4 regions of the Pseudomonas sp. 9.2(2024) genome follow, and region 1 is predicted to be linked to each of the others. Evidence: predicted binding sites of a transcription regulator. Region 1 holds the regulator's gene; each other region holds the start of a gene.
The links. Region 1 encodes FliA, which starts transcription of late flagellar genes. Its sites were predicted from a motif close to CTAAAGTTTNNNNNNNNNNNGCCGNTAA; they were not measured.

Region 1 (7,286 bases):
GCCGGTGCCGCAGCGGCAGCCGGTTTGGCCGGTTCGGCTTTCGGCTCAGGCGCTTTTGCAGCAGGTTTTGCCGCAGCGGCCGGGGCCTTCGCAGCAGGCGCTGCAACAGCAGAAGCATTGCCAGCCGTCACGACGGCACCGGTGGCGACGTCAGTGAACTTGCCTTTGCCATGCAGATCGTCGAGCAGCGATTCGAACTCGTGATCGCTGATCAGATCGCTACCGGCCGCAGCCGCTGCCGGAGCAGCCGTTGCAGGAACCGAAGCAATCGCCGACTCCAGCGCATCAACGGCAAAGTTGCCCTTGCCGTGCAACTGATCGAGCAAGGCCTCGAATTCGTCGTCGGTGATGTCCGAGCTGTCGCCCGCCGCCGGAGCAGCAGGTGCAGCGGCCGCCGGTGCCACGGCGTCGGCCGCGAACTGGCCTTTGCCATGCAACTGGTCGAGCAGCGACTCGAACTCGGCGTCGGTGATTTCATCGCTGGCCGCTTCGGTGGAAGCAGGTGCAGCGGCAGCCGCCGGGGCTTCGGCTTCGGCCTTGACGGCGTTCAGCGAGTCCAGCAACTGTTCAAATTCGTTATCGGTGATGTCACCCGAATCACCTTCGACGACCAGTTCTTCGATCATCTCGGCGACAGGCGAAGCCGGGGCTTCATCCGCCGATTGCGGTTCGGCCAGACGCGCCAGGGCGGCCAGCAGTTCCGGGGTGGCGGCGGTGATCGGGCTGCGATCGCGGACTTCGCTGAACATGCTGTTCACCGCGTCCAGCGCTTCGAGCACCACGTCCATCAGTTCTGCATCGACGCGTCGTTCACCCTTGCGCAGGATGTCGAACACGTTTTCGGCGATGTGACAGCACTCCACCAGCTCGTTGAGCTGAAGGAAGCCGGCGCCCCCTTTTACAGTGTGGAAACCGCGAAAAATTGCGTTGAGCAGATCTGCGTCATCCGGGCGGCTTTCCAGCTCGACCAGTTGTTCGGACAGTTGCTCAAGAATCTCGCCGGCCTCAACCAGGAAATCCTGAAGGATCTCTTCATCGGCGCCGAAGCTCATTAATGGGGTGCTCCTACAGGTCTAAAAACCCAAAAAAACTCAAAATCCAAGGCTGGATAGCAAATCGTCCACATCGTCCTGACCGGACACAACGTCTTCTCGTTTATCGGCATGAATCTGCGGACCTTCACCCTGCGAGAGATGTTTTTGTGGATCTTTTTCAGCAAGCATCGCCGCACGGTCATGTTCGATGCCCGCAAAGCGGTCCACCTGGCTGGCCATGAGCACGAGCTTGAGCAGGTTGCTTTCGACTTCGGTGACCAATTGGGTCACGCGCTTGATCACCTGGCCTGTGAGGTCCTGGTAATCCTGGGCGAGCAGAATGTCGTTCAGATTGCTCGACACCGCGCGGTTGTCCGCGCTGCTGCGTGCCAGAAAACCGTCGACCCGGCGCGCCAGTTCACGGAACTCTTCAGCCCCGACCTCACGGCGCATGAAGCGGCCCCAATCGGCGCTCAAGGCCTGGGCTTCGTCAGCCAGGCCATTGACCACAGGGGTCGCGCTTTCCACCAGATCCATGGTGCGGTTGGCGGCAGCTTCGGTCAGTTTGACCACGTAGCTCAGGCGCTCGGTAGCGTCGGTGATTTGCGACACTTCCTCAGCCTGCGGCATGTGCGGATCGATCTGGAAATTGACGATCGCACTGTGCAGTTCACGCGTGAGCTTGCCCACTTCCTGGTACAGGCCACGGTCACGGGTCTGATTGAGCTCATGGATCAGTTGCACAGCGTCGCCGAACTTGCCTTTTTCAAGGCTCTCGACCAGTTCGACCGCGTGTTTTTTCAGGGTCGACTCAAAATCGCCCTGTGAAGATTCGTTATGCTCCATAGCTCCCCCGCGCGTTCATCAGCCGATGCGTTCGAAAATCTTCTCGATTTTTTCTTTCAACGCCTGGGCCGTGAAAGGTTTGACCACGTAGCCGTTAACGCCGGCCTGGGCCGCTTCGATGATCTGCTCGCGCTTGGCTTCAGCGGTCACCATCAGCACTGGCAGGTGCTTGAGCTTTTCATCGGCACGCACGTGGCGCAGCAGGTCGATACCGGTCATGCCGGGCATGTTCCAGTCGGTCACCAGAAAGTCGATGCTGCCGCTGTTGAGTACCGGAATGGCAGTGGTGCCATCGTCGGCTTCAACGGTGTTGGTGAACCCCAGATCACGCAACAGGTTCTTGATGATCCGCCGCATCGTTGAGAAGTCATCAACGATGAGGATTTTCATGTCTTTGTTCAATTCGACCTCCAAGCAGTCTTAAACGCGCCCAGCACCTGGACGCGCCATTTCAATCAATCCGGCAAAACACTCGATGACTGTCTGGAGCACGACAGATCGAGACCGGTGCCGTTCACCACCGCACCAGCCTCGTTCGCAGTGTCCCCACACTGCCTTCAGCGCGCTCGCCACTCCCCCAAACGCCCCCGCAAGCGGGCCGCGCACTGGCTGTGTAACTGGCTGACCCGCGATTCACTGACGCCAAGGACTTCACCGATCTCCTTGAGGTTCAGCTCTTCGTCGTAGTACAGCGCCAACACCAGTCGCTCACGCTCCGGCAAATTGGCAATCGCGTCCGCCAGCGCGGCCTGGAAACGTTCGTCTTCCAGATCGCGCGACGGCTCCAGATGAGCACTGGCGCCATCCTCGTGCAGCCCTTCGTGTTCGCCGTCCTGCAACAGGTCGTCGAAACTGAACAGCCGGCTGCCCAGGGTGTCGTTCAAAATCCCGTAGTAATCGTCGAGACTCAATTGGAGTTCGGCCGCAACTTCGTGATCTTTAGCGTCACGGCCGGTTTTAGCTTCAATCGAGCGAATTGCGTCGCTGACCATACGGGTATTGCGGTGAACCGAGCGTGGCGCCCAGTCCCCCTTACGGACTTCATCGAGCATCGCACCGCGGATCCGGATGCCCGCGTACGTTTCAAAACTGGCGCCCTTGCTGGCGTCGTATTTGGTCGAGACTTCGAGCAGGCCGATCATCCCGGCCTGGATCAGGTCTTCGACCTGCACACTGGCCGGCAATCGCGCCAGCAAGTGGTAGGCGATGCGTTTGACCAGTGGCGCGTAACGCTCGATCAGCTCGTACTGCGCGTCACGCGCCGACTTCTTGTAGAAATTCATACCGCTGGCGGTCATAGCACAGGTCCTGCCGTTTGCTGCACGAGGCGCTCGACGAAAAATTCGAGGTGGCCGCGCGGGTTGGCGGGCAGCGGCCAGGTGTCGACCTTCTGTGCGATCGCCTTGAACGCCAGTGCGCACTTGGAACGCGGGAAGGCTTCATAGACCGCACGCTGCTTCTGCACCGCCTTGCGCACGCTTTCGTCGTAGGGCACCGCGCCGACGTATTGTAGGGCGACGTCGAGGAAGCGATCCGTGACCTTGGTCAACTTGGCGAACAGATTGCGACCTTCCTGCGGGCTCTGGGCCATGTTGGCCAGGACGCGGAAGCGATTCATGCCGTAATCGCGGTTCAGCAGTTTGATCAGCGCGTAGGCGTCGGTGATCGAGGTCGGCTCGTCACAGACCACCAGCAACACTTCCTGGGCTGCGCGAACGAAACTGACTACCGAGTCACCAATACCCGCAGCGGTGTCGATCACCAGTACGTCGAGATTGTCGCCGATGTCGCTGAACGCCTGAATCAGGCCGGCATGCTGGGCCGGGCTCAGGTGAACCATGCTCTGGGTGCCGGAAGCGGCCGGCACGATGCGGATTCCGCCGGGGCCTTGCAACAGCACGTCGCGCAGCTCGCAGCGGCCTTCGATCACGTCGGCCAGGGTGCGTTTGGGTGTGAGGCCCAGCAGAACGTCGACGTTCGCCAGCCCCAGGTCGGCGTCCAGCAGCATGACCCGACGGCCAAGCTCTGCCAGCGCCAGGGACAAGTTCACTGACACATTAGTCTTGCCGACGCCACCTTTGCCGCCGGTCACCGCGATCACCTGTACGGGATGCATGCTGCCCATGTTATTTCTTTACCTTGTCTTGCATAGACGGAGGCCACATTACTGGCTGCGCGTTCACAACCGGAACAATGCATGGCAGACCATCGATGTAGGTACAAAAACGGTTCATTACCTCAGCCAACCTGCTTGGTCGGACTGTGGTAGATATCAGCGAACATGTCAGCCATGGCTTCTTCGCTGGGTTCTTCCTGCATTTGCACGCTGACGGCGCGGCTGACCAGTTGATGACGGCGCGGCAGATGCAGATCATCCGGAATCCGTGGGCCGTCGGTCAGGTAGGCGACCGGCAGTTCATGACTGATCGCCAGGCTCAGCACTTCGCCAAGGCTGGCCGTCTCATCCAGTTTAGTCAGGATGCAGCCGGCCAGCCCGCAACGCTTGTAACTGTGATAAGCGGCGGTTAGAACCTGTTTCTGGCTGGTGGTTGCCAAGACCAGATAATTTTTTGAGCGAATGCCACGACCGGCCAGACTTTCCAGCTGCATGCGCAGGGCCGGATCGCTGGCTTGCAGGCCGGCGGTATCGATCAGCACCACGCGTTTGCGCAGCAGTGGATCCAGCGCCTGCACCAGGGACTGGCCCGGATCGACGTGGGTCACCGACACATTGAGGATGCGGCCCAGTGTCTTGAGCTGCTCCTGTGCGCCGATACGGAAACTGTCCATGCTCACCAGCGCGATGTTCTGCGCGCCGTACTTGAGCACGTAGCGGGCGGCCAGTTTGGCCAGCGTGGTGGTCTTGCCCATGCCGGCAGGACCGACCATGGCAATCACCCCACCCTCTTCCAGCGGCTCGACTTCCGGTACGGAAATCATTCGTGCCAGGTGCGCCAGCAGCATGCGCCAGGCCTGACGCGGTTCGTCGATCTCGGTGATCATCGACAGCAGATCACGGGACAACGGGCCGGACAAACCGATGCGTTGCAGACGACGGTACAGATTGGCCTGGGCCGGACGGCTGCCTTGCAGCTGGTTCCAGGCCAGGGTGCCGAGTTGCACTTCCATCAGTTCGCGCAGGCTGTTGAGCTCGAAACGCATCGAGTCCAGAGCACGCGGGTCGACGCCAGCGGAAACCGCTGCAGGCGCCGGTGCAGGACGGGCCGGAGCTTCGTAGGTCGGTTCGGTCAGCGGCTCGGCAGCGGTCAGCGGCAGGCCGGCCGTCAACGGCAGCCCGGCGAACAACTGGCGATTGGTGTTGCCGTCGGCTTCGCCACGCAAGCTCAGTTCGGCCTGGGCGGTAACGATGCGCGACTGGGTCTTGCGCAGCTCATCCTCGAGTTCCATGTTCGGAACACGCGGGGCCAGCGCCGACAGTTTGTAATCGAGCGCCGCCGTCAGCTCGACGCCGCCGGCAATGCGGCGGTTGCCAATGATGGCGGCATCAGCGCCCAGCTCATCACGAACCAGCTTCATGGCCTGACGCATATCGGCGGCGAAAAAACGCTTAACTTGCATAAACCACTACCTCAGCCGTTGGGCCCTACTGTCGCAACGATGGTCACTTGCTTGTTGTCCGGAATTTCCTGGTAGGCCAGCACATGCAGTCCGGGAACTGCCAGGCGACCAAAGCGCGAGAGCATCGCGCGAACCGGGCCTGCTACCAACAGGATCACCGGCTGACCTTGCATTTCCTGGCGCTGCGCCGCCTCGATCAGCGAACGCTGCAGCTTCTCGGCCATGCTCGGCTCCAGCAGAACGCCCTCTTCCGAGCCTTGTCCTGCCTTCTGCAGACTATTGAGCAATATTTGTTCCAACCTTGGCTCCAGCGTGATAACTGGCAGCTCCGACTCAGTCCCTACAATGCTTTGGACGATGGCGCGGGATACGCCGACCCGCACAGCGGCCACCAAAGCGGCGGTATCTTGACTCTTGGCGGCATTGTTGGCGATGGCTTCGGCAATGCTGCGGATATCGCGCACCGGCACGTGTTCGGCCAGCAACGCCTGCAATACTTTGAGCAACTGCGACAGCGTGACCACGCCCGGCACCAGCTCTTCGGCCAGTTTCGGCGAGCTCTTGGCCAGCAATTGCATCAATTGCTGCACTTCTTCGTGGCCGATCAGCTCGCTGGAGTGCTTGTACAGAATCTGGTTCAAGTGGGTCGCAACCACGGTGCTGGCATCGACCACGGTGTAACCGAGCGATTGCGCCTGGGCACGCTGGCTGACTTCGATCCACACCGCCTCCAGGCCGAAAGCCGGATCTTTGGCGGTAATGCCGTTGAGCGTGCCGTAGACCTGCCCCGGGTTGATCGCCAGCTCGCGATCCGGGTAGATCTCGGCTTCGGCCAGGATCACGCCCATCAGGGTCAGGCGATAGGCGCTCGGCGCCAGATCGAGGTTGTCGCGGATGTGCACGGTCGGCATCAGGAAGCCCAGATCCTGCGAGAGCTTCTTGCGCACGCCCTTGATCCGCGCCAGCAATTGCCCGCCCTGGTTGCGGTCCACCAACGGAATCAGACGGTAGCCGACTTCCAGGCCGATCATGTCGATCGGGGTCACGTCGTCCCAGCCCAGCTCCTTGGTTTCCATGGCGCGGGCTGGCGACGGCAGCAGTTCCTGTTGACGCTTGACCTCTTCCAGCGCGATGACCTTGGCCACGTTCTGCCTCTTCCAGAACAGGTAAGCGCCACCGGCAGCCAGCGCAGCCATGGTCAGGAACGAGAAGTGCGGCATGCCCGGCACCAGACCCATGACCGCCATCAGACCGGCCGCCACCGCCAGCGCTTTGGGCGAGGCGAACATCTGGCGATTGATTTGCTTGCCCATGTCTTCCGAACCGGAAGCACGGGTCACCATGATCGCTGCAGCTGTAGATAACAACAGTGATGGCAATTGCGCCACTAAACCGTCACCGATGGTCAGCAAGGCGTAAACCTTGCCGGCGTCGGCGAACGTCATGTTGTGCTGGAAGATACCGACGGCCATACCGCCGATCAGGTTGATGAACAGAATCAGCAGACCGGCGATGGCGTCACCGCGTACGAACTTGCTGGCACCGTCCATCGAACCGTAGAACTCGGCCTCTTGGGCCACTTCCTGACGACGGGCCTTGGCCTGCGCCTGGTCGATCAGACCGGCGTTGAGGTCGGCGTCGATCGCCATTTGCTTGCCGGGCATCGCATCGAGGGTGAAACGCGCGCTCACCTCGGAGATCCGGCCGGCACCCTTGGTTACCACGACGAAGTTGATGATCATCAAGATCGCGAAGACCACGATACCGACCACGTAGTTACCGCCGATCACCACCTCACCGAAGGCCTGGATCACCTTACCGGCAGCG
Region 2 (7,286 bases), 3.1 Mb from region 1:
CATGGGCACGCGTCCGTCCGCCAGCAGTCGTTCAAGGGTGCGCCACCAGTAATCCCGGCAAAAGCGGTGGCGCATGTCCACCGGATGCAAGCCTAGACGAATCACTGGCGCCTGGCGCCAGCGCTGCTCTCGCTGTTCGCTGATGACCTTCGACATGCCGCGACGCCAGGCGCTGCGTGCGCTCCAGACCAGTCCCGGGGCCTCGACCGCGGTGAAATCCGGCAAGTGATAAAGATGCTGCGGATCGCTGGTGTAGCGCAGCGGCAATTCGCGCAATGCCTGGCGCGTGCCGTCGCTCATCAGCCAGGCCGGGGCGACGAAACCGTGCAGCGGCCAGTCGTGGCGCCGAAACAGATCGATGCCCGGGCGCAGGCGGGCGAGGGCGGCTTCCCGGGACAACTGGTAGAACTCGCCTTCATGGGTGTAGACCCGGCGCATGAACCAGTCGCGCGCCGTGCGCGGGCCGGGCTCGGTGTCTTCATGAAAATGGCCGTGCAGGGCCAGTTCATCGCCGCGTGCGACGCGCTGGTCGAGCATTCGGCAAAAATCCGGATTGGCTTCAAGCGCATCGCGTCGATGGAAATCCGGAACCACCAGCCACGTCATCGGGACGTTGCCCAACCGGTCAACGGCTTCGACGAACGCTCGATAATCGGCCCACGTGGAGGGCGCCACGTCATGCAGCACCAGCATTACCGCCGGGCGCTCGTGAAATTCAGCCATTGGCCACCCGAGGAACCGAATCGCCGAGTACCGCGTGGTAATGGCTCAGCAGGCTGTCGACCACCGTGTCCCAGGCGTAATGCCGTTCGACATGTTGGCGTGCCTGCTGGCCGAGTACGCCAGTCCCGCGACTGAACAGTTCGCGCACGGCATTGGCCATGGCTTGCGCACTGTTCGGCGCGCAGAGCAGGCCGCAGGATTCGCTGACGATTTCTTCGAACGCTCCGGCCGCCACCGCCACCACCGGAATGCCGCAGGCCATGGCCTCCAGAATCACCAGACCGAAGGTTTCCTGATCGCCGGCGTGGATCAGCGCGTCGGCACTGGCCATCAGCCGTGCGACCTGCGCGGCCGGGCAGAACCGGTCGATCACGCTGACATTGTCCGGGACGGAAGCCGGCATCGACGAGCCGACCAGCAACAGGTGATAACGCGGGCCCAGGCGTTTCATGCAATCGAGCAGCACCGGCAGGTTTTTCTCCTTGGAACCGCGACCGGCGAAGATCAGCAGGCGCGTGTCCTCGGCGATCCCCAGTTCGCTGCGCAACCCGGCGTCGCGGGCATCCGGGTGGAAGGTGTGCAGATCAACGCCCAGCGGTTGCACGAAGACGTTGCGCACGCCCAACCCGCTGAGCTTGTCGGCCATCACCTGGCTGGGTGCCAGCACCCGGTCGAAATTGCCGTACAACTTGCGCACATACGCGTCGACATTCGGCGTGACCCAGTGGCCCATGCGGTTGCCCACCAGCAGCGGCAGATCCGAGTGATAGAAGCCGATCACTGGCACATCGAGTTGTCGACGCGCATCGAGCGCAGCCCATGCGGTGAGGTACGGATCACCAACTTCGATCAGATCAGGCTGCAGATCCTGCAGGACGTTTCGCCAAGGGGCCAGGCGCAGGGGAAAGCGATAGCCCTTGCCGAAGGGCAGGGCGGGGGCGGGAACCGTGTAGACGCCATCGCGTTCGCCCAAGTGCGCGCCGGGAATCAGCAGGCTGTGGCGGATGCCGGGCTTGACCCCCAGCCGGCGGTGCTTGGCATCCAGATAGGTGCGCACGCCACCGCTGGCCGGGGCGTAGAACATGGTGATGTCGGCGATATGCACGGTGAACGTCCCTCCGCGTTGATCTCCCTTGGTTGACCTTTATCAAGAATAGATGTTCGGTCGGGGTTTCGCGGTGGGGTGCAAGGCCGGTTTCGGAGGAATTGTCGGTCGTCTTCGTCGGACAGTTGTGAACGACGAAGACGACCGGCAGAGCGGCTTTAAATGCGGAAGCTGCCAACCAGTTGCTTCAATCGCGAAGCCTGCTGCTCCAGATCCGAGCAAGCCCGCAACGTCGCCTGCAGGTTTTCGACACCTTCCTGGTTCAGCGTATTGATCTCGGTGATATCCACGTTGATCGACTCGACCACAGCCGTCTGTTCCTCGGTCGCGGTGGCCACCGACTGGTTCATCCCGTCGATTTCACCAATGCGCTGGGTCACGCTGTTCAGGCGTTCGCCGGCGAGGTTGGCGATGTCCACGCTGTCCTGGCTGTGGCGCTGGCTGTCGCTCATGGTACTCACGGATTCGCGGGCGCCGACTTGCAGCTCCTCGATCATGGTTTGTACCTGTTGCGCCGATTCTTGGGTGCGGTGGGCGAGGTTGCGCACCTCGTCCGCCACCACCGCAAAGCCGCGACCGGCTTCACCGGCACGTGCCGCTTCGATGGCCGCGTTGAGCGCCAGCAGGTTGGTCTGCTGGGAAATGCTGGTGATCACTTCCAGGATCTGGCCGATGTTCACGGTCTTGCTGTTCAGCGATTCGATATTGCTGCTCGATGCGCTGAGCATGCTCGAAAGCTGATTCATGGCCTTGATGCTGCGCTCCACCACTTGCTGGCCGTCTTCAGCCAGGCCGCGGGCGTCGCTGGCCTGGGTCGAGGCCTGGGCGGCATTGCGGGCGATTTCCTGGGCGGCGGCGCCGAGCTGGTTGATCGCCGCAGCCACGCTGTTGGTGCGCGAGGCTTGCTGGTCGGAGTTGTACATCGACGAGTTCGAGGCCGCGACCACCCGCAGGGCGACTTCGTTGACCTGGCCGGTGGCCGATGACACTTCGCGAATCGAGCCGTGAATACGCTCGACGAAACGGTTGAACGCGGTGCCGAGCACGCCGAATTCGTCCTGATTCTGAATGGTCAGACGCTTGGTCAGGTCGCCTTCGCCGTCGGCGATGTCTTCCATGGCACGAGTCATCACGTGCAGCGGCTGGATCAGGATACGGATCAGCATGCCGAGCAGGGCAATGATGATCGCCACCGCAATCACGGTCGCGATCACGGCCGAAGCGCGGAATTCGCTGAGCATCGAGAAGGCTTTGTCTTTATCCACCGACAGGCCGATGTACCAGTTCACCGACGGCAGGCCCTTGATCGGGGTGAAGTTGACGATGCGGGTCTTGCCCTCGACGGTGACTTCACTGAAGTCACTGCTGATGCGCGGGGTGTCCTGCGGATAGGCTTCCTTCAGTGACTTCATCACAAGGGCCTTGTCCGGGTGCACCAGGATCTTGCCGTCGGCGCTGACCAGGAACGCGTAGCCCATGCCGGAGAAGTCCCGGGCGCTGAGGGTGTTGATCAGGGTTTGCAGGCTCAGGTCGCCGCCCACCACGCCCACGCTCTGACCGGCCTTTTTCGCGGCGGTGGCGATGGAAATGATGGTCTGGCCGGTGGCGGCGTCGATGTACGGTTCGGTCAGGGTCGAGGTGCTGCTGCTTTCCGCACCTTTATACCAAGGACGAACACGTGGATCGAAACCGTCCGGCATCTTCGCATCCGGGCGGATGGTGAAGTGCCCGGTAGCATCGCCGAGGTAAGACGCCATGAAGGTCGACGTCAGGGCTTTCTGTTCCAGCAGGCTGGCGACGGCGGCAGGGTCGGGGTTGATGGCGATGTTCTGGGCCGCGTTCTCGATCAGCAGGATGCGCCCGCTGAGCCAGGTCTGGATATTGTCGGCTGTGACCTCGCCCATCTCGTTGAGGTAATTGTCCAGGTCCTCGCGGATCGCATTGCGTTGCAACCAGTCGTTGTACAGCGTGAACGAGGCGAAGGCGGCAATGACGATGAGGGCGGCGGCAAGCAGGATTTTATGGCTGAAACGCAGATTTTTGTTCATGGCTTGGGGTTCCGCTAAGGTCTTATTATTCAGGGCGTGCTTCTATAGATACTCGCCAGGTGGGCTTGATGGGTACAAGCAGGTATTTCCGCTTCTCCTTAGGGAAATCTCCGATGCGGATGTCAGTCGCATCTGTCACCGTTAGCTATCGGCCATGCTCGATCAAAGATTAACCATTGGGTGACCAAATGCCTGAATCTTCGCAACTTGTAATCGGCGCTGACCTCGCCGGGCAACCGATCGCCCAGGCCATGCGCCTGGCCAACCGTCACGGACTGGTGGCCGGCGCAACCGGTACCGGCAAAACCGTCACCCTGCAGCGTCTGGCCGAGGCGTTCAGCGACGCCGGGGTCGCGGTGTTCGCCGCCGACGTCAAGGGCGACCTGTGCGGCCTCGGTGCTGCCGGCATCCCCCAGGGCAAGATCGCCGAGCGCATCGCCGGCATGCCGTGGCTCAAGCACACGCCTCAGGCGTATCCGGTGACCCTGTGGGACATTCACGGTCAGTCCGGTCATCCGTTGCGCACTACGTTGAGTGAAATGGGCCCGCTGCTGATCGGCGCGCTGCTGGAACTGACCGACAGCCAGCAATCGGCGTTGTACGCAGCGTTCAAGGTGGCGGATCGCGAAGGCCTGTTGCTGCTGGATCTCAAAGACCTGAAAGCGCTGCTCAATCACCTCAAGGACAATCCGCAGCTGCTGGGCGAAGACGCCGCGCTGTTCACCACTGGCTCCAGCCAGGCGCTGTTGCGGCGTCTGGCGACGCTGGAGCAGCAGGGTGCCGAGGCGTTGTTCGGCGAGCCGGCGCTGCAACTGGAGGACATTCTGCAGCCGACCGCCGATGGTCGCGGACGCATTCATCTGCTCGACGCCAGTCGTCTGGTACATGAGGCGCCGAAGGTCTACGCGACGTTCCTGCTGTGGCTGCTGGCCGAGCTGTTCGAACAACTGCCGGAACGCGGCGATGCCGACAAACCGCTGCTGGCGCTGTTTTTCGATGAGGCACATTTGTTGTTCGGCGACACGCCCAAGGCGCTGCAAGAGCGCTTGGAGCAAGTGGTGCGGCTGATCCGTTCCAAAGGCGTGGGCGTGTATTTCGTCACCCAGTCGCCGGGCGATCTGCCGGACGATGTGCTGGCGCAACTGGGGCTGCGGATCCAGCACGGCCTGCGCGCGTTCACCGCCAAGGAACAGAAATCCCTGCGGGCGGTGGCGGACGGCTTCCGGCCGAATCCGGCGTTCGACACCTTGTCGGTGCTCACCGAACTCGGGATTGGCGAGGCTCTGGTCGGCACCTTGCAGGAGAAGGGCACGCCGGAAATGGTTCAGCGAGTGCTGGTGGCACCGCCGCAATCGCGGATCGGGCCGTTGACCGAGACCGAGCGCACGGTGCTGATTGCCGGTTCGCCGTTCAAGGGCCGTTATGACAAGCCGATCGACCGCGAGTCGGCCTATGAAATCCTGATGGGGCGCAAGGGGCTGGCACCCGAGGCTGAAGCGGCGCCGGGCAAAACGGCGGCTGAAGAGCCGAGTCTGGCGGACAAGGCCGGAGAATTCCTCGGCACGGCGGCGGGGCAGGCGCTCAAGTCGGCGATGCGCCAGGCGGCGAATTCGCTGGGCAAACAGTTGGTGCGCGGTCTGATGGGTTCATTGCTCGGCGGCAGCAAACGCCGCTGATCAACAAGGCTCAGGTTTTGGGTTTGGCGTGGGCGGCCAGTCGTTCCAGTGCCGCTCGCAGATTCGGATCGCTGATCCCGTCGGCGGTGGCCTGGATGGTCGCCGCCGCATCCGTTGACAGGTCGATCGTCGGTCCGCTCGCTTCGCGCTGGATGGTCGGTGGCCGCACGGCGAACTTGATTCGCGTCAGATTGGCGAACTCGTCGAACATCTGCAGTTGCCGTTGCAGGCGTTTCTGCTGATAGCGCAGGCGCGTGGCCCAATGGCCGTCGGTGACGATCAGCAACAGTTCGCCCTCGCGCCACTTGGCCACGTGGCAGTGTTCACGGGCGGCAGGTTGCAGCTGGCTTTCGAGCAGACGTTGCAGATGGGCCAGGCGCTGGGCATGACCGAGGATGGCTTTCAGCGGTCTGGCTTCGCGTAGCAGAACGGCGGGCGCTCTGGCTGTGAGAGGGCGAAATGCCATGATCTAGGACCTGAAGTGACAGAGGCGCCATGGTAGCAGATGGCAGCCATTTCACTCGCCCATTGCTTTTGTCCCTGCTTTGCCCATTAAATCAACGACTAACTTCTTCGCTGTACGGCTTGAAGTTGAGCAAAACGCCCCTATTTTAAGTGAGCCCCGTCAAAGCGCAGTGCCAGCATCGTGGAATATCCCCACTTTCCTCACCACCGTTTCCGGGTAGAATGCTCGTTCGCATGCGGCCATGAGGGCTGCACGGGCGACTCACGGGGCCGCCCTCCATCCCTTTAGTGTGGAAGATCCTGCCGATATGTTTGCGCCTTTGTTAAAGAAACTTTTTGGAAGCAAGAACGAGCGTGAAATCAAACGCATGCTCAAGACGGTGCAGCTCGTCAATGCCTTCGAAGAGAAGATGGTCGCCCTCTCGGACGATCAACTGCGCGCCAAGACCGCAGAGTTCAAGGACCGCATTGCCAAGGGGGAGACCCTCGACAAGCTGTTGCCCGAAGCCTTCGCGGTCGCCCGTGAAGCCGGCAAGCGTGTCATGGGCATGCGCCACTTTGACGTCCAGCTGATCGGTGGCATGACCCTGCACGAAGGCAAGATCGCCGAAATGCGCACCGGTGAGGGCAAGACGCTGGTGGGTACTCTGGGCGTTTACCTCAACGCGCTGTCCGGCAAGGGCGTGCACGTTGTGACCGTGAACGATTACCTGGCCCGCCGCGACGCCAACTGGATGCGTCCGCTGTATGAATTCCTCGGTCTGAGCGTCGGCATCGTGACGCCGTTCCAGCCGCCGGAAGAGAAGCGCGCCGCCTACGCCGCCGACATCACCTACGGCACCAACAACGAATTCGGGTTCGACTACCTGCGCGACAACATGGCGTTCAGCATGGAAGAGAAATTCCAGCGCGAACTCAACTTTGCCGTGATCGACGAAGTCGACTCCATCCTCATTGACGAAGCGCGTACCCCGCTGATCATTTCCGGTCAGGCCGAGGACAGCTCCAAGCTGTACATCGAGATCAACAAGCTGATCCCGAAACTCAAGCTGCACGTCGAAGAAGTCGAAGGCGAAGTCACCCAGGAAGGCCATTTCACCGTCGACGAGAAGACCCGTCAGGTCGAACTCAACGAAGCCGGTCACCAGTTCATCGAAGAGCAACTCGCCAGTGTTGGCCTGCTGGCTGAAGGCGAGAGCCTGTACTCGGCGCATAATCTGGGTCTGCTGACTCACGTTTACGCCGGCCTGCGTGCGCACAAGCTGTTCA
Region 3 (7,286 bases), 3.0 Mb from region 1:
ACATTAGGCGGCAGCGAGTGGGTGTAGATCACCGTGGCCACGGCGTTGGCGGTGTCGTGGAAACCGTTGACGAACTCGAAGCCCAGCGCAATCAACAACGCCACGCCGAGCAGCAGGAACGGCGTCCAGGTGGTGACCACCGTGCCGAGTTCGTGCATGTCGTGCATCAGGCTGTAGGCGGTGAACAGCATCCCCATCGCCAGTACCGCGAAAAACACTACGTAGGTGAACGGGCCGGTTTTCTTGTCGAGGGCCGGCCTGCCACTGGCAGCGGGGGCCGGGCTGGCGGTCAGGGAGGGAGTAGCCATGGGCGGACAATCCTGAGCGGGGGAAGGAGTGTCGCCCATGATCGTTGCTAAATATTACAGAGAGGCTGCGACAGATCAGTGTTTGGGGTTTTAGCTTCACCGCTGATCTGAAGGCGGTGATCGTTCCCACGCTCCGCGTGGGAATGCATAAGGTGACGCTCTGCGTCACAGGGACGCGGAGCGTCCCGGGCGGCATTCCCACGCGGAGCGTGGGAACGAGCGGCAGGGGCAGTCGGCTCTTAGTAATCCCGCCGCTTGCGAAACGCCCAGCGCCCGGCGATCACGGTGAACGTCGCCACCAGCGCCACCAGAATCCAGAACCCTTCGGGATCAGTGGCCAGCGGCACACCGCCAACGTTCATGCCGAAGAAACCGGCAATGATGTTGATCGGCAGCGCCAGCACCGTGACCACGGTCAGGGTGAACAGCGTGCGGTTGCTCTGTTCGTTGAGGTTGGCGGCAATCTCTTCCTGCAACAGCTTGATCCGCTCACCGAGGGCGGTCAGGTCGTTGATGATCAGCGCGAACTCCTCGGTGGACTTGCGCAACTCCTTCACGTCTTCCTTCTGCAACCAGGGCGGCGGCCGGTTGAGCAGGCGCAGCAGCGAACCCGGTTCCAGCGCCAGCAGCCGTTGCAGGCGCACCAGCACCCGCCGGTTGGCGCCGAGTTCGGCGCGGTTGGTCGACAGTCGCGAGGACAGCAATTCGTCCTCGACCTGATCGACGCTCATGCTGGTCTTGCGCACGATCTGGGTCAGCACTTCGCCCTGATCGCGCAGCAGGTGCACCAGCAGTTCCAGCGGCGAACGAAAGCACTCGCCGGACTTCACCGAAGAACGCAGCTTGTCCACCGAGTGCAGCGGTTGCAGGCGCGCACTGACGATCAGTTTGCTGCGCACGCAGACCCACAGCGTCGACACGTCTGATGACACCATGCTGCTGAGGTTGAACACCACATCGTTGACCACCGCCAGCAACGCCGAATCCACATGCTCGATGCGGGTCGAGCGCGAACCTTCGTGCAGCGCTTCGAAAAACTCTTCGGGCAATTGCAGATGGCTTTTCATCCAGCGCTCGCACGCGGCGTGCGCCAGGTTCAGGTGCAGCCAGAGAAATTCATCGCCCTCGCTGTCGTCTTGCAGACAGCGCAGGGCGGTCGCCGAATCCACCTCGCGCCCGCGTTCGCCGGGGCGAAAGCGAAAGCCGTAAAGCAGGCCGAACAGGTCAGGATCACGATGACTGATATCGAGGCTGTGGTTCATGAAGGCTCGCTGCGAGGAGGCGTCTGTCGCGGGATTTGCAGATTCACCTGAGCCGCATCATCGCAATGTCACATGACGTTTGTGTGACAGCAAAATGACGTCAAATCAACGCGTTACCGAGGGTCGGATTTTTCTCAAGAAGGGCGCTGGAACGCCGATCACGCATGAGTTAGGTTGCGCGCCTTCGCCATGAGCCAAGGTCCGCCGACACGGATGTCCGGCAACAATTCACGTCTTACCGGGCGTGCCTCATCCCTGTCCTGAGTACCTGTGATGCTGCAAAAATCCCTGAGAGCGCAAATTCTCGCCCTGCTGAGCGGCAGCCTGCTGGCGATGCTGTTGATCGCGCTGGCCTGCTTTCATTTCCTGTCCAACGGCGTGCAGAACTACAGCCAATTGATCGCAGGTCCGTTGCACACCTCGCAACTGATCGATGAAGCCAACCTGCAATTCAAGGTGCAGGTCCAGGAGTGGAAAAACGTTCTGCTGCGCGGTAAGCAACCGGCGGATCTGGCCAAATACTGGGGCCAGTTCGAAGACCGTCAGCGCGATGTGCAGGGCATCCTCGGTGAGCTGGCCAACCAGAAAGGCCTCGAGCCTGCGCTGAAAACCCGCATTGATCGCCTGCGCGAAGAACACCGTCTGCTTGGTGCTGCGTACCAGAAGGGCCGTGATGCCTACGTCGCCGCCGGTGCCGATCCGACTGCGGGGGACGCCGCCGTCAAAGGCGTCGACCGTGCCGCCAGCGACCAGATGAGCGAGCTGGTCGCCGAGCTGCGCAAGCAGGGCACCGAGCAATCGGCGCAGATCAGCGCCAGTGCTGACCGCACTGTGTGGCTGGGGCTGTTGGTGATGCTCGCGTCAGGCTTGCTGATCGGTCTGCTCAGCCTGTGGCTGGTCAACCGCAACCTGGTCGAGCCGATCCGCAAACTCATCGACTACGTCACCCAGTTGAGCAAGGGGCGTCTGGTCGAGCGTGTGTCCAGCGACCGTCAGGACGAGCTGGGTAACCTGGCCGCAGCGGCCAACACGTTGCGCGATTTCCTCGCCGAAACCTTCAATCATCTGCAACGCAGCGCCAAGGATCTGGACAGCGCCAGCGGCGAGTTGAACGCCATCGCCACCGTGATGGCCGGCGGCACCAACGAGCAGTTCAACCGCACCGATCAGGTGGCCACGGCGATGAACGAAATGTCCGCCACCGCCCAGGAAGTCGCCCGTCACGCGGCCGACGCGGCGCGTGCGGCCGACGATGCCGACCAGTCCGCGCAGCAGGGCGAGAAGGTCATGCAGAGCACCATTCACAGCATCACCCAGATGCGCGGCGAAATCGCCAACACCGCCACCGTGATCCGTCGTCTGGAAGCTGACAGCGGTCGCATCGGCAAGGTGCTGGAAGTGATTCGCGGGATCGCCGAGCAGACCAACCTGCTGGCGCTCAACGCCGCCATCGAAGCGGCCCGTGCCGGTGAAGCGGGGCGTGGTTTTGCGGTGGTCGCCGATGAGGTGCGCAACCTCGCGCAGCGTACGGCGGAGTCGATCATTGAGATCAACCAGATCATCCACAGCGTGCAGACCGGTGCGGTGGACGCGGCCCAGGCCATCGACAGCGGCCAGACCCGCAGCGATGAAAGCGTCGAGCAAGTGACCCAGGCCGGCGCCATGCTCGAGCGCATCACCCACGCGGTGGAAGCGATTCGCGACATGAACCGCCAGATCGCCACCGCCGCCGAGGAACAGACCTCGGTCGCCGAAGACATCTCGCGCAACCTGACCGAGATCACCTCGATCGCCAGCACCAACCTCGACAACGTGCAGCGCACCGAAAGCGCCAGCCAGAACCTGCACGGCCTGTCCGGCCAACTGAACGACGTCACCGCTCGCCTGAGCGTCTGACCGGCCAGTGACTGTGTACCGGTTCGGTTACCGAGTCGGTACACAGTCGATCTCAATTCGTGCAGACCGCCGCCGATGCCCGGTTATCTATAACCGGCATTGGAGATTTCCCATGGTCAGCATCACGTCTGTTTCGATCAATCAGACCGTTACCACGTCCACCAGCAAAACCTCGATTGCCGATACGGGCGACGACACTTCGACCACCGCGGCGGCCAGCACCGGCGTGAAAGCCGACACCAGCAAAGTGGCCGCGGGCGGCGGTGCGGCGCCGGCGGGGGACAGCAGTTCCAGCAGCGATGAATCGGACACCGTGAAAGAACTGCGCAAGCAGATTGCCGAGCTGCAGAAGCAATTGCAGGAAGAACAACAGGCGCTGCAAGCGGCTCAGGCGAAGCAGGAAAGCCAGGATGCCAAGGCGGCGGATGTTGCGGCGGCGCAGTCGCAGATCGCGACGACATCGGCTTCGTTGCAGACGGCGACGGCGGCGTTGTTGGCGGCTTTGCAGGATTCGGATTCAAGTACGTCGGGTTCGCTGGTCAGTACCTCCGCGTGAAGCCTTTTCCCCTCACCCTAGCCCTCTCCCCGAGGGAGAGGGGACTGACGGAGTTGAATGTTCGAGTTACGCCGACCTGAAAATCTTGTGTCGAACTCAGGTTTAGAAACCCATGGAGATCGGTTCCCTTTCCCCCTCGCCCCCTTGGGGGCGGTCCGACGTTTCGGGAGGGCTGGGGTGAGGGGGTAGGGGCTGACTGACGAAACATGGTTTCAGCCAGACACCAGACACAAAAAAGCCGCACAACCCAAAAGTCATGCGGCTTTGTTTTATCAACCAATCAAGTGTCTTGCTTGTCGCTCAGCACCTTGCCAGTCGTTGCATCGAAGTCCACATCAAACTCCTTGCCATCAGCAGTACGCAACTCAACTTCATACTCATAACCATTGAAGTGGTTATCCAGATCCGTGTCGGTAATGGTCGCACCCGGATGCAGTTTCAGCGCTTCTGCGTTCATCGATTCCAGCGACTTGATCTTGCCGGACTTGACCAGTTCAGGGATCTGGTCAACGCGAACGTCAGCCTGGGCCAGGCCAGCGGTGAGGGTCAGGGCGGCAGCGGTAAACAGGGCAGTCAGGGTTTTCATCGGTTATTCCTTTGGGTGATTCGTTTAAGTGAGTTCAGGTTAATCGCCGCAACTTAACTCACCCTTAAAACGCAGCGAGCAGGCCGGACTCCCCGAGGGAGCGAGCCTGCTCGCGATACTGACGCCCTGATTTACAAATCAGAAACCGTTGTTCTTCAACACCTGATCCACACTGGCGGCCGGGCGTTTGTAGAACTTCAGCAGTTCGCTGGCGCGGTTGGTGAAGATGCCGTCGACACCAGAAGTCATGACTTTCTCGAAGTCCACCGGCTCATCCACGGTGTAGACGTGCACCAGCAGGCCCTTGTCGTGTGTGTACTTGTTCATCCATGGCTGCACCAGATCCGAATAGCTCTGATCGCCGCCGTGGGTCAGCTTCGCCGAAGGGCCGGTGCCGATCGCACCCTGGGCCTTGGCGTAGTCGATCCACTGCTTGAATTCGGCTTCGGATTTCGGCTCCTGCTTGCCGTAGAACGCGTTCTTGTCCTTCTCGCCGGATTCGGCAAAGGTCACTTTGGATTTCGGCTCGATGCTGCCTTCGCCGACCCACAGCAACAGGATCTTCGGCACCTGCGGCATTTCCTTTTGAAGCATTTCCAGGCTGCTCTTCTCGAAGGTTTGCAGGATCACCTTGCCGTTGCTTTCGCCGACGCTGGCGGCGTTTTTAGCCGGTTTGGCGCCGGCCGGAACCAGCCAGCCGCGGGCCTGGAGTTTTTCCTTCAGGTCATGCTCGATCCCCGGGAACAGCTTCGGCTCCTTGGTTTCGATGTACAGGCCGGGTTTGTGCTTTGGGTTGGCCTGGGCGATGTCGATGATTTCGTCGAGGGTCAGAATCTTCAGGCCGACGTAGGACGGGCGCGCGCGATCCGGGTACTTGGCGTTGTACCAACTGCCGGCGTCGAGGGTTTTCAGTTCGGCCATGGTGAAGGCATTGGCCGGGCTGTCCTTGCGTTCCGGGAACTTGGTGGCGACGTCGGTGGTGCGCTGCAGATTGTCGTCGTGCAGGGCGAACAGCACGCCGTCCTTGCTGCGCTGCAGGTCCATTTCCAGGTAATCGGCCCCCAGGTCGCGCGCCAGTTTGTAGGAGGCGGCGGTGGATTCCGGGGCATCGAAGGACGCGCCACGGTGGGCGATCACCGCCGGGTGCGGAATGCCCTCGGAGGCAGCGAGCGCAACCGGGTTTGGCTGGCTGGCGGCGTGGGCCTGGCCGAGGCCGAGTATCAGGCTCAGCAGCAGTGCGCTTTTGGTGAAGGTGGCGGGCATGTCGAGGTCCTTTCGCAGGTATTTTCGAAGATGTCCCTTTTAGCAACTCAAACGAAAACGTGCTATCGCAAGACCGACATAAACGTACTGAAAGCGAAAATTTGCGCACTTTTGTGCGTTCGTTTGCAGTACGCTTGGCCACGGCAACCGCCCCGGCAGAGGGCGCGCCTCAATGCCCTGCGTGTAAACCTTCGATCACTCTTGTGAGGTTTACCATGCGCATCACATCGCAACTCATCTGCCAGGCCGCCGACGACCTCAAGGGCTTCGTCGGCCTCAACCGCAAGACCGGACAGTACATCGTGCGCTTCAGTGAGGACTCGTTCGGCATGGACGTGGCCGATGACGGCATCATTCCGTGCAGCGAATTCGTCTGGGCACCGACCACCGAACAGACCATGACCCTCAAGCGCGAACTGATCCAGTTGCTGCTGGACCAGAATATTGATGACCGGATCAACATCACCGAGCCGTTGCGGGTTTACATGAGTAAACGCGAAGTGCCGGAGATTGAGGCGGTGCGTTGTCTGGTGAAGGGCTGAGGTTCTGCAGCGACTGTTCCGGCCTCTTCGTCGGAACGCCGCCCGGGGCAAGCCCGCGAAAGGGCCAGTGAGTACACCTCAATACTCACTGGCCGAACCGATACTCCCGCTCCACCCGACACACCCGCGTCTGAAACGCCGAATACCACTCAGCCCGCCCGCGCGCCTGAATCACCCGATGCTCCGGATGCTCGCGCCAGGCGAGAATCGCCGCCTCACTCTCCCAGTACGAAACCGTAATCCCCACTCCGTCCGCGCCCCGGATCGAATCGATGCCGCGAAAACCCGGTTGCTCCGCCACCAGTTGCATCATGCGCTCGGAGGCCTCGGCATAGCCGTTGTCGCCCTCGGTGCGGGTCGAAGTGAAGATCACGGCGAAACACTCAGTGTCCGGTTTCATCGACATTGCTCCGAGCAGGCTTCAACAAATGCCCGCACCAGTGGTGGCAATTGCCCCTTGAGCGCTGCGCGTTCCGGCTGGAACAGCGTGGCGACAAAGAACACATGGTTTTGCAGTTCGATGGCGCGCAGATCGCCTGCCGAATCGTGACCAACAGCGTGTAATTCATGGGTCAGCAACTCCCGTTCGAACTGCGGATTCACACCGTAGCGGCAGCGATAGCCTTCACGAATCTCCGACGTTTCGTACGCGCTGGCAATCAACGAACCGGGCACCAGATGAATGCTGTCCACCGCTTCCACCAGCGAGCAGGTCAGCGGTGTGAGCACTGCGCGGCTCGAGTCAGGCGAGGTTTCGCCATGTTCGGCGTCGGCCCAGCCCAGCACGTGGCGGGAAAACTCCAGCACCGCATGCTGAAAACCGCCGCAGGTGCCGAGGAAAGGGCGCTGCTGCTCGCGGGCAAAGCGGATGGC
Region 4 (7,286 bases), 3.0 Mb from region 1:
GTCGGCGGCCTACGCCGTATTGCTCAGCGGACGGGGGGAAACCTATGAACATGCCTCCGCCGAACGCACCAAGGATCTGCTGATCGGCGGCATCGCGCTGTGTTACGCGGTGTGGCTGTTGTATGCCGGCGGGGTGAAATACCTGCTGCTGTCGGCGCTGCTGTATGCGCCGGGGGTGATCCTGTTCGCCAAGGCCAAACATGAGCAGGGCGAGCCGCTGTTCACCACGCTCGAGAAGGGGATTTTCACCTGCGTGATCGCCGGGGCCGGGCTCGCGGCGTATGGGTTGTACAGCGGCGTGTTATCCCTGTGAGATTGCGGCTCGACTATCAGGGATCCTGCGACTGGCCGGCAATGCTCGAGTTTCTCGCGGCCCGCGCAGTGGTCGGGATGGAGACGGTGGCCGATGGCGTGTATTCGCGCAGCATCGGGTTGAACGGGTTTCACGGCACGGTTTCGGTCCGGCCCGGCGACGGTGATGCGCTGGAGGTGGAGCTGGATTTCCCGGATCCGTCGGCGGTTCCCGAGATTGTTGCGCGTTTGCGACGGATGTTTGATCTGGATGCGGATCTACCCACGATGCAGCGGCATCTGGCGGTAGATCCGCTGCTGGCGCGGCTGATCGCCGAACGGCCGGGGTTGCGGGTGCCGGGGGCGTGGGATGGTCTGGAACTGGCGTTTCGCGCGGTGCTGGGGCAGCAGATCACCGTGGTGGCGGCGATTCGGCTGGCGGGGAAACTGGTGGCGCAGTATGGCGAGCCTTTACGTTCTTCAGTGCCGGGCCTGACCCACGTCTTTCCTCAGGCAAAGGTTTTGGCAAACGCTGATCTGGCGGCGCTGGGCATGCCGAAAAGTCGCGGGCGGACCTTGTCCGGGGTGGCGCAGGCGTCATTGGACGATCCGCTGCTGTTTGCCTCCGGGACGGCGCGGTTGCTGGCGCTGCACGGGATTGGCGACTGGACGGCGCAGTACATTGCCCTGCGCCAGTTGCGGGACATGGACGGGTTTCCGACTGGCGATGTGGGATTGCTGCGGGCGTTGGAGGTGCAGGAAGGGGAACGGATGACGGCGCGGGAGTTGTCTGTTCGGGCAGAGGCCTGGCGGCCGTTTCGGGGGTATGCGGCGCAGGTGTTGTGGACATCCTTGAGTCGCTTTGACTGAATTTTTCGTATCCGTCTTGAAACCGCTGCCCTCACCCCAGCCCTCTCCCGGAGGGAGAGGGAGCCGATTGGGGGATATTTGAGAAGTACACCGACTTGAACGTTATGCACCGAATTCAAAATCGACTCGATCTCTCAGGTCGATGCATGGCGCCAGGCAACTCGGTCGGCTCCCTCTCCCCCCGGGAGAGGGCTGGGGTGAGGGCAGCAGTCTCAAACCATGCACAAACCTTAAATCCACTGCGGACGATGCGACCCCAACTCAGTTGCCGGCAAAACCCACTGCAGAGGCGTCCCGCTAATCTTCAGCGGGGCTTGAAGCCGACGTGCCGGCCCCCAAGGTGTCTGCTCCACCAGCGAGCTTTGATCCTGTGGATTTTCCGGACGCAACGTTTCATCCGTCCCAGCCCCATGCTCAATCAACAACTTCGCCGTCCGTGCCAGCGACAACCGCGCCGATCCACCTCGACCACTGCGTAACCGTTCAGCCAGCAACCGAATCACACTCGCCGCCATCAGATACCCCGTCGCATGATCCAGCGCCTGTACCGGCAGCGGTGTCGGTTTGTCCGCTTGCTTCCAGCGCTGTCCGGCCTCGGCAATCCCGCTGCTCATCTGCACCAGACTGTCGAAACCCCGACGGTTCTGCCACGGGCCGCTCCAGCCGTAGGCGTTGAGGCAGACATCAATCAGCCCCGGCGCCAGTTGCCGGCGACGCTCTATGCCGAAGCCAAGCTGTTCAAGGGCGTCGGCACGATAACCGTGCAGAAGAATGTCGGCATCCTTGAGCAAACCTTCAAACACTGCGCGATCCGCCGGCTTATGCAGATCCAGTCGCGCACAACGTTTGCCGAGGGTCACTTCCGGCACCACGCCGGGTTCATTCCAGGTCGGCGGGTCGATGCGCAGCACATTGGCGCCCAACCCCGCGAGGAAGCGGCTGGCGGTCGGGCCGGCCAGTACGCGGGTCAGATCAAGCACCTTGAGCCCCGCCAATGGCCGCGCCACCGAGCCTTGCCAGGGTTGATGACTTTCTTCTTTCCCGTCACTGAAATGCACCAAGGGTTCGGCATTCACCGCCAACCCTTGCGGATGTTTCTGCCACTGTTCCCAGCTGCGCATCTCAGCCGCACAACCCTTGGCCTCGACCACCGCTTGCTCCAGATCGGCACTGGCCCATTGCGCAACTTTCGCCGCCATCGCCGCGCGGTCGGCACAGGCGCCGAGCACCCTTTCAGCGGCGGTGCGGTGATGCGGGGCGTTGGTGTGCAGGCGGATCCAGCCGTCTCGGGTTGCGTAGTCGCCGGCCACCGGATCCCACAGCGGCGGCACTTCCCAGCCGATCGGTCGCAGCGACGTGGCGAACCAGAACGAGGCGAGGCGGCGGTCGACTTCTACAGTGGGCAAGTCGCCGGTTTGCTGCTGAAGGAGTTCGGCGACAGCTTGCCCGGCAACGGCAATGCTCGCGCAGGCAAGGTCGGTGACGGCAAACGCTGAGGGCAGGGCGCCCTCGGCGGTGAATGGAATCGGCGTGCGGGACAAGCCGAGTGCGGCTTGAATGGACGTGAGCAGATCAGTCATCGAAGGCCCTCCGGAAGAGGGCCTGATCATAGAACAGATGACGAGATCGTTCCCATGCCCTGCGCTCCAGTTCAGGAGCGGGACGCGGAGCGTCCTGGGCTGTATTCCCACGCGGACGGTTCGACGCCTCGACGTGGGAACGATCAGGGAGGGGAGGTCAGACGCGGAACTGATCCATCAATTTCATCTGCTGGCTGGCCAGGGCATTGAGCTGGCTGCTGATCGCCGCCGATTCGGTGGCCTGTTCGGTCAGGGTTTCGGTGACGGTACGGATCGCCGAGACGTTGCGGTTGACCTCTTCGGCCACGGCGCTTTGCTGTTCGGCGGCGCTGGCGATCTGCAGGTTCATGTCGCTGATCACGGTAACCGCGTCGCTGATCTTGCCGAGGGCGTCCACGGCCTGGCGGATCTGCCCGGCGTTGTTGTGAGCCTGGGTCTGGCTCGAGTGCATGGTCGCGACCACGCCACGGGTGCCGGTCTGGATGCGCTCGATCACCACGCGGATTTCTTCGACCGAATCCTGGGTGCGCTTGGCGAGGTTACGGACTTCATCTGCCACCACCGCAAAACCACGACCGCTTTCACCGGCACGGGCCGCTTCGATCGCGGCGTTCAGCGCCAGCAGGTTGGTCTGCTCGGCAATGCTGCGGATCACTTCCAGCACCGAACCGATCTGCTCGCTGTTGACTGCCAGCTCTTCGACTTCGGTCACGGCTTTGCTGACTTCATCGGCCAGTTGGTTGATGTCGCGGGTGCTGCGCTCGATGATCGACATCCCGTCCTTGGCCGACTGATCGGCGCCTTTCGCCGCGTTGGCCGCATTCGACGCGCTGTTCGCCACGTCGTGAGCGGTGGCGCTCATTTCGTTGGAGGCGGTCGCTACCTGATCGATCTCGCGGAACTGCACCTGCATGCCTTCGCTGGTCTGGCGGGCGATTTCCGACGACTGATCGGCGGTGCCACGGGCCTCGGTGATGCTCTGTTTGATCTGGGCGATGGTCGGTTGCAGCTTGTCGAGGAAGCGGTTGAACCAGTTCACCAGTTCGCCCAGTTCATCTTTCTTGGTGTAGTTCAGGCGCTGGGTCAGATCACCTTCACCGCTGGCGATGTTCTTCAGCATTTCGGCGACGCTGTTGATCGGACGGGTCACGCCGGAGGCGGTGAGCCAGATCAGCAGCAGACCGATCAGGCCGGCGATCACGGCCACCGCCAATGCGGTAATCGTGCCGGTTTGCTGCGCGTCGTCGAGCACTGCCTGGAGCTTGACCGAGTCGGCCAGCAGCACTTGTTTCGGCAGGTCGATGACCACGCCCCAGGCCTTGGAGTCGGCAATCGGGTTGACCGGATACACGGCGCGGATCAGGTCGCCCCGCTCGAGAATCTTCGGTGTGCCGGCACTCAGCAGTTGCAGCACGTCCTTGCCCTCGGCGCCGAGGGTGTCGCCGATGCTCTTGCCGACCTTGCCGGCATCCGCGCTGTAGGCACCAAGCACGCCGCTGCCGGAGACGATCAGCATGTGCCCGGCGCTGTTGAACAGGTCACGCTGAGAGTCCACGGCCGCCGCTTGCAGGGCGTCGAGGGCGATGTCGACACCGACCACGCCGATGGCCTTGCCGTCCACCAGCAGGGGCACGGAAATGGTGGTCATGAGCATTTCCTTGCCGCCCACGGTGTCGGCGTAAGGATCAAGCAGGCAGGTACGTTTGTTGTCGCGAGGGCAGGTGTACCAGCTGTTGTAAGGCGTGCCGCTGACGCTGAGGGTGGTCTTGTTCATGTCGTCTTCGACCATGATCGTGTTCAGCGACGGACCCGCAGCACGGCTCCAGTAACTGGCGAAACGTCCCGCCTCGTTGGACTGGCGCGCGGCATCGTTGGCGAATTCGCTGTCCTTGCCGTCCAGTCCGTTGGGTTCGAACGCCAGCCAGATGCCAAGCACCTTGCTGTTGCGCTCGAAGGCGGTTTTCAGGCTCTGGTTCAACTCTTCACGCAGGGCGCCGGCGTCCAGCGAACGCTTGGCGGCCATCACTCGCATGTCCTTGATCTGGTCGGCCAGGGCGGTGATCACCAACAGGCTCTCGCCGAAGGTTTTCTGCACCCGCACCGCTTGCTCGGCAGCCTTGGCCTGCAACAGGTCCTGCACGCTGGCGGTGAGCATCTTGCTGCTGGAAGCACTGACCAGTTCGTCGTTCTGGTTGGTCTGGTAAATGTTGATGCCAACGATCAGCGCGACCACACCGAGCAGGCAGAGGCCGGAGAGCAAGACGATTTTCAGGCGAATGGACAGAGAGTCGAACATGGGACGTTCTCGCGAATGGATGAGCTGTTGGCTAAGAGGCAGGAAGGTGCCCGGTTCGCCAAATCCATTCAGCGCCATTCAATGCTCATCGGCGCGAGGCGGGTACGCATGAGTTGCAAGCCGACGAACGGTCACGGCTAAACGTTTGCGCGAGTAAATGCCCTGAAAACAAGAGAAAAATCAGAAAATCTTCGGCAGCGCTTCCGGTCGCGACCAGATCCACAGGTTGCCCATCGTCATCCCGGCAATCGCCAGATAGATCGGCCAGCCGTGATCGAGCATCACCAGCATCAGCGTGGCGCACAGCAACATGCTGACGGTGGCGCTGACCTTGGCTTTGCGGGCGATGATCTTGCCGTTGCGCCAGTTACTCAGGATCGGCCCGAACAGCCGATGGTTTTCCAGCCAGGCACTCAGGCGCGGCGAACTGCGGGTCGCGGCCCAGGCGGCGAGCAGGATGAACTCGGTGGTCGGCAGGCCGGGCACGACGATGGCGATCAGACCGATGCCGAGGCTGACATAGGCGAGCAGACCGAACAGCAGGCGGGCGAGTCGGGAGGAGGCGGGTTGGGGCATGGGCTCAGCGAGAGGCTAATGTGACAGGGTGGGAATCTTACAGAGTTACGCAATTCCTTGTGGGAGCTGGCTTGCCAGCGATAGCGTCCGGTCAGTCGACAGGGATGTTGTCTGACACGCCGTCATCGCTGGCAAGCCAGCTCCCACAGGTTTTACGGTGTGGCTGGGATCAGGCCGGTTCGGCTTCTGTGGCGTAAGCCTGTTCCAGCAGCACGGTGAAGCGGTTGAACGCATCGATCGCGCCTTGCTCCACTTCCGCTTCTTCTTCAGCACTGAATTGCAGCGAATCGAGGGTACGCACAAAGCTCTTCCAACCTTCGGCGCGACCGCCTTCAGGCTCGCCCAGATGACGGGCGCCAAAGGTTTCGCTCAGGTCCAGCGCGACCGCGCGTTTGATCAGGAACGCAGCGCCGAGCTTGGAACCCTCGGACACGAAAATCCAGCCCAGGGCGCGGGCCTTGCTCGGGTTTTTCACCGTGCCGGCGACTGGCGCAGGCACTTCGGTGTCTAGGTCGGCGAGGTCGGCTTTTGCCGCTTCGGCGCGGCAGCGGGCCGGCAGGTCAGGGACGATGGCGGTCAGTTCGGCATCGTTGTACAGCGACACCAGCTCCGACTGGAACAGGTACTGCGCGGCCACGAAACGGGCGAAATTGGCGCGGGTCTCGAACGGCGCATGGGCCTTGACCAGGGCATCGAGCTTGCTGTGCGGCTCGTGGGTGATCTGGTTCAGGCGTTGCGAACGCAGGGCTTTTTCCGGGGTGCTCATGAGATGTCCTTGAAAAGAAGAGGCGCTTGATAACGAGACGTACGGGCAAGCGCCGGACAGTAAAAAAACCTCACGGCGCGGCCATGCATGCGCGCCGTGAGGTCATCCGGATCAGATATCCCAGACCAGGTTGATCGCGAAGTTGCGACCCGGCTGGGTCAGGCGATCAAGGTTGGCCGGTTGTGTCACCGAGGCTTCGCCGACGCTGTCGTAACCGCGCACGTCATCCCACAGCCAGTATTTCTTGTCGGTCAGGTTGTAGATGCCGCCGCTGACGGTGACGTCGTCGGTGACCTTGTAATAACCGGCCAGATCGAGAATGCCGAAGCCCGGCGACTTGAATTGACTGCTGACACCGTCCGGCGATTTGAAGTTGCTGTCGTCGACGCGATCCTTCTTCTTGACCACGGTCCAGCTCAGCAGGCCGCCGTAGTTGTCCTGGTCATAACCGAGGCCGAACACGCCGGTCAGCGGGTTGACGCTGTTCAAAGGCTCGCCGTTGTCGTTGTTGCGTCCATAGGCGTAGGAGATCGAACCCTGGGTGTACAAGCCTTGCGGCGCGCCGAAGGAATCCAGGTTCAGACGACCTTTGACTTCGGCACCCTTGATGGTGGCGTGCTTGATGTTGCTGGACTGGAACGTCAGCTCGCTGTAGCCCGGGGTGACGGCGTCTTCGTTGATGAAGTCGCGGTACTTGTTATAGAACACCGCCACGTCGAACGAGCCTTGCTCGAAGTTGCCGCGCAGGCCGGTTTCATAGCTTTTGCTCTTTTCCGGTTCCAGGTCCGGGTTCGGCGCCACGTTGTAGCCGGTGGTGCTGTTCTCGAAGCGGCCGTAAAGCGCTTTCGCGGTCGGTGTGCGGAAGCCTTCGGCGTACTGACCGTACCAGGTGTAGTTGTCGGTCAGG

Region 2: the regulator FliA is predicted to act here: its motif matches at 4,022-4,049, upstream of ABFB52_RS22970 (methyl-accepting chemotaxis protein).
Region 3: the regulator FliA is predicted to act here: its motif matches at 1,704-1,731, upstream of ABFB52_RS22390 (methyl-accepting chemotaxis protein).
Region 4: the regulator FliA is predicted to act here: its motif matches at 5,123-5,150, upstream of ABFB52_RS22715 (methyl-accepting chemotaxis protein).

What each region holds. Positions count from the first base shown of each region.
Region 1 covers NZ_CP155585.1:2,007,222-2,014,507, reverse strand. The annotation lists gene ABFB52_RS09050 (chemotaxis protein CheA) at 1-1,052, opposite strand, end outside; gene ABFB52_RS09045 (protein phosphatase CheZ) at 1,092-1,880, opposite strand; gene ABFB52_RS09040 (chemotaxis response regulator CheY) at 1,899-2,270, opposite strand; gene fliA (RNA polymerase sigma factor FliA) at 2,438-3,178, opposite strand; gene fleN (flagellar synthesis regulator FleN) at 3,175-4,005, opposite strand; gene flhF (flagellar biosynthesis protein FlhF) at 4,119-5,459, opposite strand; gene flhA (flagellar biosynthesis protein FlhA) at 5,471-7,286, opposite strand, start outside.
Region 2 covers NZ_CP155585.1:5,095,258-5,102,543, reverse strand. The annotation lists gene ABFB52_RS22980 (polysaccharide deacetylase family protein) at 1-723, opposite strand, end outside; gene ABFB52_RS22975 (glycosyltransferase family 1 protein) at 716-1,828, opposite strand; gene ABFB52_RS22970 (methyl-accepting chemotaxis protein) at 1,987-3,876, opposite strand; gene ABFB52_RS22965 (helicase HerA-like domain-containing protein) at 4,065-5,552, shown strand; gene ABFB52_RS22960 (DciA family protein) at 5,563-6,018, opposite strand; gene secA (preprotein translocase subunit SecA) at 6,326-7,286, shown strand, end outside.
Region 3 covers NZ_CP155585.1:4,973,878-4,981,163, reverse strand. The annotation lists gene ABFB52_RS22400 (inorganic phosphate transporter) at 1-308, opposite strand, end outside; gene ABFB52_RS22395 (transporter) at 548-1,570, opposite strand; gene ABFB52_RS22390 (methyl-accepting chemotaxis protein) at 1,841-3,466, shown strand; gene ABFB52_RS22385 (hypothetical protein) at 3,579-4,022, shown strand; gene ABFB52_RS22380 (PepSY domain-containing protein) at 4,303-4,608, opposite strand; gene ABFB52_RS22375 (glycerophosphodiester phosphodiesterase) at 4,747-5,871, opposite strand; gene ABFB52_RS22370 (DUF2025 family protein) at 6,087-6,413, shown strand; gene ABFB52_RS22365 (antibiotic biosynthesis monooxygenase) at 6,499-6,813, opposite strand; gene ABFB52_RS22360 (CTP synthase) at 6,810-7,286, opposite strand, start outside.
Region 4 covers NZ_CP155585.1:5,042,759-5,050,044, reverse strand. The annotation lists gene arcD (arginine-ornithine antiporter) at 1-313, shown strand, start outside; gene ABFB52_RS22725 (DNA-3-methyladenine glycosylase) at 310-1,161, shown strand; gene ABFB52_RS22720 (CoA transferase) at 1,392-2,741, opposite strand; gene ABFB52_RS22715 (methyl-accepting chemotaxis protein) at 2,899-5,037, opposite strand; gene ABFB52_RS22710 (YbaN family protein) at 5,218-5,613, opposite strand; gene ABFB52_RS22705 (biliverdin-producing heme oxygenase) at 5,783-6,379, opposite strand; gene ABFB52_RS22700 (TonB-dependent receptor) at 6,491-7,286, opposite strand, start outside.